One region of the Paenibacillus sp. FSL H8-0283 genome, then DNA from elsewhere that is predicted to be linked to it. Evidence: a T-box and tRNA genes for the amino acid it is inferred to sense, from the RefSeq annotation. Region 1 holds a T-box; the other regions hold tRNA genes.
What was found. The T-box of region 1 lies ahead of leuS (leucine--tRNA ligase). A T-box ahead of a tRNA ligase gene usually reads a tRNA of that ligase, here a tRNA-Leu.
Positions count from the first base shown of each region.

Region 1 (4,179 bases):
TTACCGCTCAGGCACTTGCACTGCTGAAGGTTAGTCTTGACGGCGTTTTCGACAGCCTGATCCACACGACACATGACAAATATGATGAAGATTTGTTAAAGCTGGATGAACTATTCCGAGCCGGTGAGATTAACCGGCAACAATATTAACGAGTTTGCCTGGAACGGCAATGACCTTGCGAATGGTCTTGCCTTCCAGCGCCTGCTTAACAGGTGCCAGCTCCATCGTAAAGTCCTGCATACCCTGTGCATCCAGATCCTTCGCGATCGTAGCACGAGTTACAATTTTACCATTTACCTGAACAACGATTTCTACTTCCGCATCCACTGTCATGGACTCATCATATTCAGGCCAAGCCACGTAAGAGATCCCACCTTCGTGACCTAAACGGCTCCACAGTTCCTCTGCCATATGCGGTGCCAGTGGTGACAACAGCTGCACAAATTTCTCCATCGCTTCACGAGGCAGTGTGTCTGCTTTGTATGCATCGTTGATGAAAATCATCAGCTGGCTGATGGATGTGTTGAAGCGCAGATGTTCCAGATCATCCGTAACCTTTTTGATCGTTTTGTGAGCAGTCCGTTTGAACTCATCCGTTCCACCGTCCACCGTAATCTTGTCATTGATGGCTCCTGTGTCTTCGTTAATGAAGAGACGCCATACACGTGACAGGAAGCGGTGCATGCCTTCAACCCCGTTTGCATTCCACGGTTTTGTCGCTTCCAATGGTCCCATGAACATCTCGTACAGACGCAATGTATCTGCACCGAATTCATTGACGATTTCATCCGGATTAATGACATTACCACGTGATTTACTCATTTTCTCATTATTGGTACCCAGGATCATACCTTGGTTCACCAGTTTGTGGAAAGGCTCTTTAGTCTCCACAACACCCAGATCATACAGCACTTTGTGCCAGAAACGAGCGTACAGCAAGTGAAGTACTGCGTGCTCTGCTCCGCCAATGTACAGATCAACTGGCAGCCACTGCTGCTGTTTCTCCTTGGAGATCAGTTCCATGTCATTGTGCGGATCGATAAAGCGCAGGTAATACCAGCAACTACCCGCCCATTGTGGCATGGTATTGGTCTCGCGACGTGCCTTCATTCCCGTTTCCGGATCTATCGTATTCACCCACTCCGTAACATTCGCCAGTGGTGATTCTCCTGTACCCGAAGGTTTGATCTGGTCGATATCAGGCAGCAGCAGTGGAAGTTGATCCTCCGGTACGGTCTTCATCGTTCCGTCTTCCAGATGCAGAATCGGGATTGGCTCACCCCAGTAACGCTGACGGCTGAACAGCCAATCGCGCAGACGATAGGTTACTTTTCCTTGTCCTTTACCGTTCTCTTCCAACCAATCAATCATCTTGGCAACCGCTTCTTCATTGTTCAGTCCGTTCAAGAAATCGGAATTCACATGCGCGCCATCACCTGAAAATGCCTCTTGTGTAACGTCTCCACCTTGAATAACCTCGATGATATCCAGACCGAACTGCTTAGCAAATTCCCAGTCGCGTGCATCATGACCCGGAACTGCCATAACCGCACCTGTACCGTAACCTGCAAGAACGTAATCAGCAATCCAGATCGGCAGTTTTGCACCATTAACAGGGTTGATTGCATAAGCGCCAGTGAATACACCTGTTTTGTCTTTGGCCAAATCTGTACGTTCCAGATCACTCTTACGAGAAGCCTGCTCCTGATAAGCCTGAATAGCTTCACGTTGGTCATCGGTTGTAATTGCTTCTACCAACTCATGTTCCGGAGCCAGTACTGCAAAGCTCGCACCGAACAATGTGTCCGCACGGGTAGTGAACACCTTGATAACTTCCTCGCGACCCTCAATGGCAAATACAACTTCCGCCCCTGTCGATTTACCGATCCAGTTGCGCTGCATATCCTTGATGCTTTCAGACCAATCCAACTCTTCCAGGTCTTCCAACAGACGCTCTGCATACTCGGTAATTCTCAGAACCCATTGACGCATCGGTTTGCGTACAACCGGATGTCCTCCGCGTTCACTCTTGCCATCAATAACCTCTTCATTAGCAAGTACCGTTCCAAGGGCTTCACACCAGTTAACTGCAACTTCATCCACATAAGCCAGACCTTTGTTGTACAGCTGAATAAAGATCCATTGCGTCCATTTATAGTATTCAGGGTCCGTTGTGCTGATCTCACGATCCCAGTCATAGGAGAAACCAAGCGATTTGATCTGGCGACGGAAATTGTCAATATTACGGAATGTAATATCCCGTGGATGTTCACCTGTATCCAGTGCATGCTGCTCAGCAGGCAGACCGAAAGCATCCCAACCCATGGGGTGCAATACGTTGTAACCGCGCATACGTTTGTAACGGGAAACGATATCCGTTGCCGTATATCCTTCCGGGTGACCTACGTGCAGACCTGAACCGGATGGATAAGGGAACATATCCAGTGCATAAAATTTCGGTTTAGCAGGGTCCTCACCCGTTTTAAACGTTTTATTTGCATCCCAATATTGCTGCCAACTTTTTTCCATGACTTGTGGCTGATAGCCGTGTTTCGGCTGGTTATTCTCACTCATCTATTGTTCCTCCTTCAGGTTATTCACTTTAGCTTTAATTGCAACAAAAAAACCTCAGCATCCCGTAGCGTTTGCAGCGCTAGGGACGAGAGGTTGAATTCCCGTGGTACCACCCTAGTTAGCGGACGAACGTGCTTCGTCATCCACTCCCTTTGGACCTGTAACGGCGGTTAACCGATGCGGATTTCCATTCCTGAACCCAAGCTTTATACAAGCAGGTTAAACAGAATGGTGTAATCACCGCATTTCTCCAAGGCGAGTTCGCAAATCACTGTCAACCGGCTTGCACCAACCGCCGGCTCTCTGTTATGTACAGGAATTACTACTGATCCTTATCATCGAAATATGTATACAATATCGGGACCATTATATAAAAAAGCAAGCACAAAGTCAATATTACACGTTATAATCACCCTTTTAAGTCACACGGTTCGTACCGTTCAATAATACTCGTTGCTGTTCAGGATAACCGAAAACGCTCAATGCCTTCCTCCAGATTATGAATGGTCCAATTCACATGTTCCTGATTATCATATTGACGATAAGCGCACTCAATGCGCAGCACCAGATCAAAGTACAAGTCATAGAGACTTCTTCTTTTCAGCTCACTTTCAGTCGTAATCTCATGCCCATACCCTTTCACAAAACCAGGCGTATAGTTAAAATGACTGAAATAATGCTCCATCAGAGGATCTGCCCACAGTGAACGTTCAAAATCAATAATCGCTGTGATTCGACCCGCGTCCACTAGTACATTGCCATCCCACAGATCCCAACTGATAAGCACAGGTTCTTTGACATCGTCCAGCACATCCGATTTCTCTTCAATCAGGCGTCTCAATTCAGGGTAATCGATCGAAAATGTAATCCCGGCTTCTTCTCCGTCGGTAAGAATGTCATCCATCAGATTCATAAATGCTTCTTTCCATGTGGAATATCGCTGTTTTTGCTCCGAGAAATATCCAAACTTCTCACCCTTGATTTCATTAATTCGACGATTGTACCGACCCAGCTGGTGTTCAATGACTCCCTGCTCTTCCGCAGAATATTGATCCTTGACCTGATTATAGGGCGCTCCAGACATGTACTCCATGATAAAATAACGCGCTGAAGCCATAGTTAACGAATCATCATAAGCCAACACTTGGGGTACGGGAACATCCTGTAGCTCCGTAATGAGGCGTAGTGCCTCAACTTCGGCAATCATGAGATCCTGTTCACAGCGCATCAGATTTGTCGAAGCTGACGGTGCAATTTTGAGTACCACTCGCTGTGCGTCACTCAGTTTAATGAGATATGCATGATTGGCCCAGCCATCCACCATTTCCTTGTAGTCCTGTATACTTGCAGAGAAATGCTGCTCTATTATGGCATTCAACTGTTCTGACGAAAGTCTTGTTTTATATGTACTTTCCATTTTTACACCTCACATTGACAATTGATTTATCTTCTCAGAAAACGCTTTCTATCCGACTATTATCGCCTCCTTTACTTTAACTGGCAATACTTTTTGTCACGTGATTATGTCTTTTCTTGCATTCCTTTATCCTATTTAAGACTATTGCTATTCATTCTCCATAAAAAATCAAACAAAAAACTGCCCTT
Region 1 covers NZ_CP150295.1:4,940,851-4,945,029, forward strand. Annotated here, with positions in the region: gene comER (late competence protein ComER) at 1-149, shown strand, start outside; gene leuS (leucine--tRNA ligase) at 130-2,574, opposite strand; T-box leader at 2,653-2,922, opposite strand; gene MHI52_RS21960 (phosphotransferase family protein) at 3,035-3,991, opposite strand.

Region 2 (4,179 bases), 3.3 Mb from region 1:
TGATGCCCCTCGTCTTCAACAAATGTGCGAATTGCCACTCTCATAGGCCATTGCTCATATTTTCGGTAACAGCTCGCGAACAGTTCGCGTACCGCCTCAATTGTCACCGGATACCCCAAAGCACAAGCTTCACGGACAAACTGTCCGATAATATCATCAACCGGCTCCCATTCATCCACCAGCGTATCTCCAACATCAAAAAACAACCATTTCAATCCACCTACATCCGGCACGCCAATTCCTCCTTGTAAGCATAAAAAAGAAGACTCACCATCCTGCATGAGTCTCCTCAAACTTCCGTTTATCGATACATTCAATTATAACAGGCACCTTACACCTGAGCAATCACAAGCTATGGCATTAACCATTGAGGAGAAAGCCAACTTCCCCATTGAGCGAATATACAATCCGGTCTGCGCCCATGCCCCGATAGATGCCCTTAGGATGACTCTGCTCCGTAATGACGCACAGGGATTTCGATGTCCATGAACGGCAGATCTGTAAATAACGACAGGTCAGATTCAGGCTGTTCTCGAAAATAAACACGTTGCCTACGCTGCCCTGCGGCAAAAACCATTTTTGAGCTGCAGCCGTATTCATGCGAATGACATGTTCTACTCCGATTCTACGGAGTCTTCGCTCTTCCCCTGCACTGTTGGTTAGAACGGCAAACGGCATTTTTTTGTACATCAGCAATTTGATAAATTTACGTCCTGCTTCATTTGGAGCAGTCACTAAGATCATCTCAGTATCCATCATTCGTTCCTCCCTTGGCGTGAAAAGACAACAAAAAAGAAGCGTGGGGGACCAAGGCCTCCCGAACGCTTCTTAAATAACCCATGGCGAAAACACCATGAACCAGCGTACGGCTTGTTGCCTCTCCCTTTAACGCTTACGAGGTTAGCTGACGGATTCGGGCGCGAGAGTCGCCCTATTTCCGGCTGTCACCGGAAAATTCACCCCATGAATGCCCACTGTCCTGGACAGCGCATTCCGTTGGTTCCCCCGTTTCCCATTCATTAATGAATGGAAACTCAGCGATTAAAACATCGTTCGTATATCTTAAGGTAAGATCGAGCGATATTATCGTTTGTTTCGTTTTTCAAGTACAATTTAGTTTAAATTGAAATTACGTTATGAATCATACACCCGTGCCATGTCGGTGTAAAGTCCGCCCAGATCACCAAATCGGCAGATTTTTGCCAATTCCTATCCATAATAACGCTTACAACAAAGTTATACTCTATCTATCTCTTCAAGGCTATCTAATTCTCACTCTGGCGTAAATCACTTCGCAATTCATTCACGTATTCTGCACAACTTGCCTGTTTTGATTCTTTTAACACCATATTAGTTTTGCAATATTTAATTGCAACCAATATAATAGAAGATATAAGAGTAAATAAATGGAGGCGATTTAGATGACAGTCTACGATTACAAAGTGAATACCCTTCGCGGTCAAGAAGTTGAAATGTCCGACTACCGTGACAAAGTGCTCCTGATTGTGAATACGGCAAGCTCATGCGGCCTTACCCCTCAATTCAAAGGTCTGCAAGAATTGCAAGACAAGTTTCAAGATGCTCCATTTGAAGTGCTTGGTTTCCCAAGTAACCAGTTTGCACAGGAAAAAGGATCTTCCGACGATATTGCCGAGTTCTGTCAGATGAATTATGGCGTGAGTTTCCCCATGTTTGAGAAAATTGATGTGAACGGCTCAAGCGCTCACCCTCTTTTCCAACACCTTAGCACAGAGGCTCCTGGCCTGCTCGGCTCCAAAGCAATCAAATGGAATTTCACCAAATTCCTCGTGGATCAGAACGGACAGGTCATTAAACGTTATGCTCCCAAAACAACACCGGACAAGATTGAAGAAGATATCAAGAACTTACTTCAAAAATAATACACAGGCCACCCGTAGCCGGAAGGTAGAGCAGCATTGCCCCGGTAATGGGTGGCCTTTTTTCCTCAACTTTGATGTCATACTGTTCGAAAAAGACAAAAAAAAGAAGCTTCCCATTAATGGAAAGCTTCTTTTTAATCGTTCATATGATGCGGTCGAGAGGACTCGAACCTCCACGGGCATACGCCCACTACCCCCTCAAGATAGCGTGTCTGCCATTCCACCACGACCGCATGTCGTAAATAATCGGCAACAGAATTGATTATACCGGGTTCAGAACTAAAAGTAAAGTATTTTTTAATACTTCTTTTTCAGCTAGGCATTTTCATCAAAAATCGCATAATCTCGTCATCTTTACCCATGAACTGCATATGATTAGATTTGATCCCCTCTTTTTCGGTAAGAGCCGATCTTTTTGATTCATTTATATATAGTCCTCCATGAACTTCACCACATAAATAACACAATAAGTTATATAAAATAACACAAATATTAAATTCCAGATTTAATCCATTAATTTTCACGGATACTATTGACAAAAAGCGGACATTTATGGGATGATAACTATCATATAATTCGGATTTTTAAACATAAAGCAAACAAAAAGGAATATAAATGTCACTTTAAGTGACATTTAACGAACACAGGAGGCGAATGATTGTGAACCGTGGGAATAAGCTGCTCGATTATGTCAAACTGCTTGATTCCTCTATTCAGGTTGGAGGGTTCACCCATTCCTTCGGCATGGATATCCATATCAGGGAGGGTACCATTCGTAATGCTGAAGATCTCGAATCATTCATGCGTTGTCAGTTGCATCCGAGCATCGTTCGTCTTGAAGGTATGGCCATCAAAGGTATCTATACTGCAGCAGATCACAAGGATACATGGCGGATAGCTCTTATCGACAAGCTTGTCCATGTTCAGCGAACCCCTGGAGATCTCAGAGAACAAGCTGCCGCCATGGGTAAACGATTGATCAGACTTGCACGAGCTCTGCACCCCTGGATTGAATTCAGCCAGCTCGAACAGATCTTTGCCAAATACGATTCGGTTGGCTGCCTCTCTACTGTTCATGCCTGGATTAACCACCACCTCGACATCCCGGTCGAAGAGGCGGTCCTTGGTTACCTGCATTCAGCCATGAATGCCTGCATAACCGAAGCCTCCAAAGTCATTCCCCTGAACAACGATACAACCAAGGATCTGATGGTCCGCCTGGCCACAGATCTGGAGAATGAATGGAAGACCGTCAGCGCCTCGGCTGCGGATGGACTGGCACAGCCAACCTCGATGTCCATGAAATCGTTTTTCCCCAGTTTCCATATGCTCGGAGCTGGACTTCATGCCTACAGGGCCTAATCCTCTTCCTCCTCATGCCTGCTCCCCTTCATTCAAAAAAACTAAAAAACACGCGGCAACCTCCTTGCCGACGTGTTTTTTGTCATTTTATTTGTTTTATTTACGTATTTACGCCATTTATAATCACAAAATACACTTTTTTCCGTCTTTTTTAATTGTTAGATGACGAATTTACGTATATAATAAAACATACAGCTCGCATTTCTATATATTCTACATGAAGAAAGAGCGGCTGAATACTACATTCTAACCAGGGGTGAACCCTTTTGAACAAGAAAAAACCAGTTACTCCGTTCGGATGGGCCATCAAACGACGGCTAACCGAACTTCAAGTGGACCAGAAGACCTTTTGTGAACAGCATGGCATCCCACCCTATCGTTTATCCAATCTCATTCACGGCACACGCAAAGCAACCCGATTCAGGCACCTGGTCGCTGATATTTTGGATATTCCAGATGAACTGAGATAAGATTTCTGCCAAAGGAGGGTCTCATCCATGAGACATGTTACATCCGATCTGGAGAGGCTATCGTTCCAGTCCATACGTCACCAGCTCATCATCGTTGATGACAATTGGATTATCCAAAGTTGTAACCGTGCCTGGCAACAGGGACTTGGTCAATGCTCACCAAACCCGGATATACACAGTAGTCATAGACATTACCTGCATCTGACGGAAGCCTGGGCAAAACGAGGCAAGAACGCTAACATGGCACTTGTCGCACAGAATTTGAAAGAACGCGGAATACCCTTTAATCGAAATCATACATATGACATCTGCGTGTATACTGTATACAACGAAAAGAGGTGGTTTCGTGTAGAACTCACCCCTCTATCTTATGCAAATTCAATTCTGGATACCGATCTCGCTTTAATTGCACACATGGATATTACCGAACAAAGAAAGACAGAACA
Region 2 covers NZ_CP150295.1:1,662,475-1,666,653, reverse strand. Annotated here, with positions in the region: gene MHI52_RS07420 (HAD family hydrolase) at 1-233, opposite strand, end outside; gene MHI52_RS07415 (hypothetical protein) at 361-759, opposite strand; cyclic di-AMP (ydaO/yuaA leader) riboswitch at 875-1,050, opposite strand; gene MHI52_RS07410 (glutathione peroxidase) at 1,422-1,901, shown strand; tRNA gene MHI52_RS07405 (tRNA-Leu) at 2,052-2,134, opposite strand; gene MHI52_RS07400 (urease accessory protein UreF) at 2,562-3,263, shown strand; gene MHI52_RS07395 (hypothetical protein) at 3,530-3,733, shown strand; gene MHI52_RS07390 (hypothetical protein) at 3,761-4,179, shown strand, end outside.
Region 2: it has a tRNA-Leu gene. The T-box ahead of leuS (leucine--tRNA ligase) is inferred to sense a tRNA for this amino acid. The anticodon was not compared.

Region 3 (4,179 bases), 2.6 Mb from region 1:
ATCATACATAAACTGTCCAGTTACCCGACGTGCTGTTACATAACGATCATTGAAGTATGGATTCGATAACTTCGTGATGCTTACACCTTTACTGCTGGAGGCATGAGCGAATTGTCCGCCGCCGATATATACACCTGTATGTGAAATGCCTTTGCCTGTTGTATTAAAGAACACCAGATCACCTGTCCGAACATTGCTCTTGGATACGGGAGTACCTGCTTTGGCTTGCTGCTGCGAAGTACGTGGTAATTCAATGCTGTATTTGTTGAAAAGATATCTCATAAAACCAGAACAGTCGAAGCCGGCTACAGTAGTGCCACCCCATTTGTAAGGAATACCTGTCATGTTGTTCACTACGGAGTTGATACTGCTTGCCTCTGTGCTTGTTGCCCCGGATGTAAATAATACAGCTGCTCCAAAAATGGAGATAATCAGTTTTTTCAAAATCAATGTTCTCCCTTCGATGCCTACGGAGTTAGCTAAGGGTTCGGTAGAAGGTTCCCTATATTTCCTATGTATAAGAATAATTCACCCAAATTGGTTCCCCCGTTTTCAAACATGAAACTCGGCAATGAATAATTAAGTTTTTGTAACTATTTGAAACTATATTGCATAAATGCGTAATTGTCAAACCCATTTAAAACCCTTCGTAATACCTCAATGTTAGCGGAATTAAGGTTTTTATATGAAAGAAGGGATCAAGTTTGGGTATCATTCATGACAAAAACGTCATTATTGGTTCGTTTAAGACGAATTTGGATAAATAAATAGGTTTGTCATGAGTTAAAAGAACTATCCCGTTATGTAGAATTAGAGAGATTATATTCATTAAGTTGCATATATTGACAAAAATCGATTTTTTGCATATTATCTGATTATCCAATCCACATATTGGATTAAAATTGATTTTATTATGCGATAAATACAAATAAAGGAGGTTTGGGGCGTATATCATACGTAAAGTAGAAGTGGAAGATTTATAAAAACGAACATAGGAGAGTGTTACATTTGAAAGCGAAGAAAATAATTACTTTTGTCCTGGCATGTACGATGGTGTTCTCAGTAGTTGGAATGGCAGTTCTCCCTGTAGGGACGGTATCTGCTGCAGATGCGTCGGGTACTACAGCGAGTATTTCTGATATTTTGAAGAACCAGCTGCCGGATGGAGGTTGGAGAAAAGATTATAAACAGACAAGTGGAGAGTGGGCAAAGTCCACGATAGACAACAAGGCTACATACTCAGAAATTAGAAGATTGGCGAAGGAATTTAAAAAGACGAATGATCCGCGTTACTCCACAGCTGCAATCAAAGGAATTAACTTTTTGATCAACATGCAGTATTCAAACGGCGGGTGGCCACAAGTTTACCAAAGCTCCGGATACCACAAGCACATCACTTACAATGATGATGCCATGATTAATGTAATGATCATGCTGGATGAAGTAGCAGCACGAAAAGGTGATTTCTCATTTATCGACAGCACACTTGCTAACCGCAGTAAAAATTCAGTTGCCAAAGGTGTGGAGGCGATTCTGAATACACAGGTCGTTTCAGGTGGTAAGCTGACAGCATGGGGACAACAACATGATTCCAGCTCTCTTAAACCAGCGAGCGCAAGAATCTACGAAGTGCCATCACTGACAGCTGGAGAGAGTGTAACGATTGTTAAATTTCTGAAAACCAGACCTGCTAACGCTAAAATTACCGCATCCATTAAAGGAGCGGAGGCTTGGTTTAACAAAGTGAAAATTACGGGTTACAAGTATGAAAGAGCTAATGGAGATAGTAAAATTATCGCTGATTCCAAAGCTGCACCAATTTGGGCACGCTTCTATGAGATCGGAACGGATAAACCAATCTTTATTGGTCGTGACGGGGTAGTTAAATACAAATTAAGTGATATTGATAAAGAAAGAAGAGGCGGTTATGCATGGTATGGCAACTGGCCTTCCAAGCTGTAATTTGTAGTATGCTTCCGTTTTAATGAACCAAACTATTAACAGCAGTTAAAGGTAAAGCCCGAATCGACATGGACGTCTGATTCGGGCTTTATTGTTATTACTTTCAGTGTTGACATGATAGATTACGCATGATATATTATTTCTTGTCGCCGATATTGATGACGGAGATACAATATGCGGTCGTGGCGGAATTGGCAGACGCGCACGGTTCAGGTCCGTGTGGGCTAACCCCCGTGGAGGTTCGAGTCCTCTCGACCGCATCTAATAAAAAGACTCCTTAAGCTAACGCTTAAGGAGTCTTTTTTTGCATTTTTTGATATAACACTAACTTTAGTGATGAGTATTCAAGAGGTTAGTGCTTAGCTGCACGTACAGCAAATGTCTTCCATCAGCCATACGGAACGTTTATTGTGCTGCGGTAACATTAACGCTGTCAATATTCGGTCCTTCCGATCCGGTGGTAACTACTTTCAATGTATTGGTCCCCGTGTTCATGGGAACCTGTATTGTTTTTTCAACCCAAGTGGACCAGCTTCCCGTAGCCGGAAAGGGCTCGTTGCTAATGACTTTGGTTCCGTTCACAAAAATGTCGAGGTTCCGAGTGCCGCTTTCCAGCGCATAACGAAACTTTACGTTTTTGGTACCTGTTGTCGTGTTATTAATGCCGTTCCATTGAATGGCCGAACCAGTCATCGCATTGAAGTTAACATACCCGGACCCAGTGTAACCGGTGTAGATTGTTTCAATGGTAGCTTCCGTAAGTGACGTTCCGGTCTCGGCTTCATACGTAGTGCCACTGCCTGTATTCCCGCCGCTATTTCCGCCAGTAACGTTGGCAACAAACGTTGTTACGCTCTGAGGCGGGAGCTGTGCCGTGAAGGCTCCATTGGATACGTTAAGCGAGGTTCCGCTTGCCAGATTTCGACTGCTGTCCGTAATCCATGAGGACACAGTAGAGGCATTACCATTTTGCAGAACGAATTTTTGGCTTGTGGCTGAAGTTCCACGGTTAATTGCCACGACGACGACTTTGTTATCACCTTTATAGGCTGAGACAAATGTGTTTGTATCCGGATTTTTCGTTGCATCGACTCGCAGGTAGCCTGGACGCACGAATTTAGAGAAATGAGCCATATTATACCCGCGTTTGCTTATGGTACCGTCCTCTTTCATCGGACCATACTGTCTGCGGATGTACCACCACACGTAGGCCTGGAAATCACCTTCTACCATGGCATTGTGCATGTGATAGGAAACGTCTAATGCTTCAGGCCAGCGGTCTGCTGAGTTGTTGTCACTGTTTGGAACATACACTTCAGTCATCCACAGTTCTTTACCGGCTCCTTTTTGCTTAAAGAGAGGGTAGGCAAAATTTGAAATCTGGGTTCCATACGTATGTGCTCCCAGAATGTCCATGTTGGCAAGTGCCTGCGGATCATTCAGGATTGGGTCGGATATGTTCTTTAAGTACTGGAAGGATTCAGGCGCCATGACTTTGGTACCTTGGATGGACCCGGCATTTTCTTTCATGAATCGAAGGATCTCTTGTGGAGTCCACCAAGTCCAGTCATGAGCATAATCCGGTTCGTTTTGTACAGAAATGGCATACAGATCTACGCCGTTATTTTTCATGTAGGTTACAAAGTCGTTCAGATGTTGCGCATATGCGGTATATTTGTCGTATTTCAGACGTTTGGCATTTGTGTCCCCATTGCGGTTGAACGTTTCAACCATGCTGCTTGGAGGATTCCATGGGGATGCAAATACAATAGCACCCTTTTCGATAGCTCGTTTGGCTGTGGCAACTTCACGATACCAGTTATTGGAATCTGGATCAACGTAGATCCTTAGAATGGAGAAGCCTAATTGATTCTGGTCATTACCAAAAGCAGTTTCACGTTGAGCGGGAGTCAGATCACCAATCCAGGCAGGAAGGTTAATGCCCCCAAAGCCCTTGATCAGCTGTTTTTCCGAGGACAAATTAATGTTGGCATCGCTGGCTGCTGACACATTTGTCGGGGTTAACATCAAAGGCAGGGCTGTTAAACAGGCCAAAAGAACATTAATCGTCTTTTTTAGTTTGAATTTCACTACTTTCATCCTCCTCGATAATAGTAAGTTACATAGAGAAACCGCAACCAGGAATAACAAACAAGAATAGCGGATTGTCTGGCATTTATTTTATGTAAACCCTTTCAAAACCTCCTTCCATAAATC
Region 3 covers NZ_CP150295.1:2,350,789-2,354,967, forward strand. Annotated here, with positions in the region: gene MHI52_RS10750 (C40 family peptidase) at 1-444, opposite strand, end outside; cyclic di-AMP (ydaO/yuaA leader) riboswitch at 450-581, opposite strand; gene pelA (pectate lyase) at 1,000-1,962, shown strand; tRNA gene MHI52_RS10760 (tRNA-Leu) at 2,139-2,222, shown strand; gene MHI52_RS10765 (carbohydrate-binding protein) at 2,368-4,062, opposite strand.
Region 3: it has a tRNA-Leu gene. The T-box ahead of leuS (leucine--tRNA ligase) is inferred to sense a tRNA for this amino acid. The anticodon was not compared.

Region 4 (4,179 bases), 2.7 Mb from region 1:
TTATTTTTATTCCTGTACATTTTCTTCCCTCATTTTTAGTGAAACATTGTAATCTAGGAATATACTAGGATGTGAATTGCGCATGGTCTAGTTCGTAGTTCCCTCTTTATCGTGAATTGACGCATTGACGCATTTGTAACCGGTAATCCCGGCACTTGAAAGTACCCCGTTGTTTATTGTAGTATTTGGTTAAAAAAAATCGGAGGAAATATGCCTAATCAACCAGAACAACATTCCATCCAGGCGTGGTCTCTGATCAACCGTAAATACTTGGGAAAAGGCGTCCGTGTTAAACGATTCCGAAAACCGACACGCTGTCAAATCCGCAATCGTGTTCTTCTTGCCGTGCTGATGGCCAATGATATCAAGTTGTCCCAGCTTGCTGAAGACCTCTCCATCTCTTCACGCAGTGTCAGTGCGTGGGTATATGAAGGACGGATACCCGGCAGTACCAATTTGGACAAGACTTGCCAATTACTCGGCTACCCGCGTCATATTCTCTTCAATGAAGAAGTTGTGCGTAATAGCCCTGTCATATGTCAACCCGAGTCATCTCGCTTCATGAAGCGTACGGTGACCCGTTCTCCGGTTAGTAACCGTATTTTGACAGGCTTGTGTATGGTCCATGATCTGTCGGTGACAGATGTCAGCCACTGGATCGGGGTTCATCCCGGCACTTTCCGCAAATGGCTGCATCAGGGAACACTGCCTTCTGCTGCATTTCAGGAACAAGCGGAGCAATTTTTCCGTATCCCGAAAACTATTTTGTTCGCAGATGTCATCTTGAAAGATCGTCGCAACAACTAAATAAGCGAACAGCCAAAGGCTCTGATCTCCCCATAGGGAGGCCAGAGCCTTTTTTAAAATAAAATGCATGCCTTCTCTCTCGGACTTGAAGCACTGTTCTGGCTATTCCATCAGAAATGTCAGATAACCTACCCTTTTTCGTCTTTTGCTCCCAAGGAGAGCCATCACAGCCCGCTACAAGTGAAGTTAATGCATTTCATCATGATCATTCTCTCTAAAAGGTCATCCTAATCTCGTGTTTAACACTTCATTAATATATCTCAATCCGGTATATCGAGGACGAAGCGTATGCGCTGTGTTGAATGCATGTTCCACCATCTCCGGGGTTACACCGAGTTGCTCAGTAGTCACAGGGCCACCTACTTGTTCCAACCATGCGATGAGCTGAGAAGCCTCCGGCAATTGATCATATATCCCAAACACCGGTTCACCCGATGTCTGTGCAAGTTCTTTATATTTCACCGTAAGCAATGCACAAGCTACGCCAACTTTGGCACCATGCAGAACCGTCCTTTCTCCCGCTTGCATCAGATCCATCTCCAAAATATGGGACAGATGATGCTCACCTCCGGATGCCGAACGGGAATGGTCAATGATCAGCATGGAGATACCGGAAACAATTAAGGCGTCCATTAATACAGCTACTCCCTCTGCTCGCCCCTCCGCAATCGCTTGTACATGATCTATGCAGGTATTCAGCGCTTCTTCTGTCATCCGATAAGCAACCGGACAGAACGGTTCCCCGCCCAGATCACGAGAAACAATCCAATCTGCAAGGGAAGTATATTTGCCAAGCATATCTCCGAATCCGGCAGCCGTCATCACTTGGGGAGCTTGCTCCAGGATATTCATATCGGCAAAAATGGCTTCAGGCGGAACAGCCTGAAATGTCTGTTTGATTCCGCTTACAATTAAGGGTGCACCAGCAGAGGTAAAGCCATCTACTGAAGCCGCTGTCGGTATCGACAGAAAGGGCTTATTCATTTTGGAACAAACAAATCTCACCAGATCATGAATGGTACCTGAACCCACCGCAATTACAGCCTGACTTTCGAGTCTCACACCCAACATAACCTGCACAATAGCTGCTTCATCCGCAATGATATCCCCCGTGCGATTCTCCGGTAGAGCGATCTCATCCACATGCATTCCCGCTTCGCGAATACTACTCAGCACATCAGATCCGGCGGCCCGAAACGTATGTCGATCATAAACAACCGTCACTTGACGATATCCTTGCTCAGACAAATAACCCGGTAACCTCTGAATGGCCCCAGCTTCCAGATGTATCAGCATATCCACCACTCGGTGTTGATGACCGCAAGCACACTGTTGTGCTTCCTCATTCCATGCTGCAATTCGTTCGTTCATATTCATTCGCTCTTACCCTCCCATATGAGATATCATGCATAATTAACGGGTTAAAACCACAAGATAAAAAAGGAAATAAAATGTGATGATTTTCCTGATCACACTTTACTGCCTGTACCCAATATTTGCAAATCCATATCTCACATTTCCAAGTAGGTGAAGCAATGAAATTAACGAAAGAATTAGGAATTTCGCTCGGATTTCTCGCTGGAACCACTTTTGGCAGCGGTATCGCTTTTTTGTTTCGTCTCCAGTCGGTTGAAGTGGTTGCCAGTGTAACGCTATTTGGTATTGCAGGAGCCATTGCCGGGATCATCACGGCAGTCATTCTGCGCCAGCGGCAACATTAGCATTAGCATGCTGGTAGCAAAATGTAGGCTTCACACGAATGATCCACAAAACAAAAAAAGGTTCGTGAATTGCCCTAGAGCAACTCACGAACCTTTTTTTGTTAGATGCGGTCGAGAGGACTCGAACCTCCACGGGGGTTAGCCCACACGGACCTGAACCGTGCGCGTCTGCCAATTCCGCCACGACCGCATAATATGTATCTCCTCATCCATCGATGAAAAGCGTTCCGGTGAAACAATTCCTTGTTTTACCGTAATTCAGAGTATACATGCTCCAAAATAAAAATGCAACTTCTTTTTTTATTCATTCACGAAAAGGACATATGTCCTTTTTTCTCAACTTCAAACACCCTATCGTAGCATTAAACAACAAATATACCATCCATAAGAATGCAAAAATGAAGGAGAGATCCACCTTGAAAACAACCCATCTGTGCTTTATCGGTGCCGGGTTTCATGCATCCACGAATATTTACCCTTCTGTTGTTGAAGCCGGAGCGCAGATCCAGGCCATTGCCACACGCAGTATGGAACGCTCTGAAGCAACTCTGCTGCGATTTGGCAGCAACGGACAAGCGTATGACAATGCTCAGCTTATGTTGCAGCAGGAACTCTGTGACGGAGTCGTTGTGGTCGCCCAGCCTGTTGATCAGACCGCTCTTGTTCTCGAATGCATTCGGGCTGGCAAGAATGTATACGTGGATAAGCCGCTCGGATGGAACGCAGCGGAAGCCGCCACTGTAGCAGAAGCTGCCGAGCAGGCTGGCGTCGTTGTCATGGTCGGTTTTATGAAACGTTATGCCCCCATATACATGAAGCTGAAGGAGCTAATTGATAGTGGTTCGCTAGGTAAGGTACGTTCATTCCAGATGAAATTTGCTGTAGACAGTACCCCATTTTGCAAGGATGAGGAACAGTTCATGAAGCTCGCTGCCATTCATATGGTCGATCTGATGCGTTACTTATTCGGAGAAGCAATACGAGTTACAGGCACAACCGTGAAGGACGGGGAACACATTAATCAAAGTATTTCCCTTGTATTTGAGAATAGCGTAGTAGGTAGCGCTTATTTTACCGGCATGAGTGCTTGGTCACGGGAAAGTGAAAGTGTACTCGTCACCTTTGACAACGGATTTGCGTCAGCTGAAGAGATCAACACACTTACTGTTCATCAATCCCGAAGCTCGACCAGCCTTCCTTGGAAATCTCTCGAGGAGCAAGATACTGTATTTACACCTTCCGGATCTCCCATGTCCGGAGCTTATCGGGACCTTTATCTACGCGGGTTTGTTGGTGAAATGGCGCACTTCATCGCGTGTTGCCAGAATCAGACTGTCCCACATTCCAGCGCCAGGGATAATATTGCAACGATGGCTCTATGTGACTCCATTCTATCGTCACTGAAGTAGCGTATATACGCTCATCATCATATTTTATACATCCAGCGAAGAGCCTGAAACCCGGGCTCTTTTTTTATCTTATAGACATCAACACATCTGCCTTCGACTATAATTAGGGTTTATAATCTGCATCATAAGTGATATGCTCTTTCATGAACTATACGTACGTTATGTAATATAACCACCCAAATAGATACTATAGAAAATCACCGTAAAGTGGAGGTGTACTTATAATGAAAAAGGACGCGACC
Region 4 covers NZ_CP150295.1:2,264,887-2,269,065, reverse strand. Annotated here, with positions in the region: gene MHI52_RS10320 (helix-turn-helix transcriptional regulator) at 211-807, shown strand; gene MHI52_RS10315 (sn-glycerol-1-phosphate dehydrogenase) at 1,030-2,184, opposite strand; gene MHI52_RS10310 (hypothetical protein) at 2,343-2,528, shown strand; tRNA gene MHI52_RS10305 (tRNA-Leu) at 2,635-2,718, opposite strand; gene MHI52_RS10300 (Gfo/Idh/MocA family protein) at 2,945-3,937, shown strand; gene MHI52_RS10295 (helix-turn-helix domain-containing protein) at 4,162-4,179, shown strand, end outside.
Region 4: it has a tRNA-Leu gene. The T-box ahead of leuS (leucine--tRNA ligase) is inferred to sense a tRNA for this amino acid. The anticodon was not compared.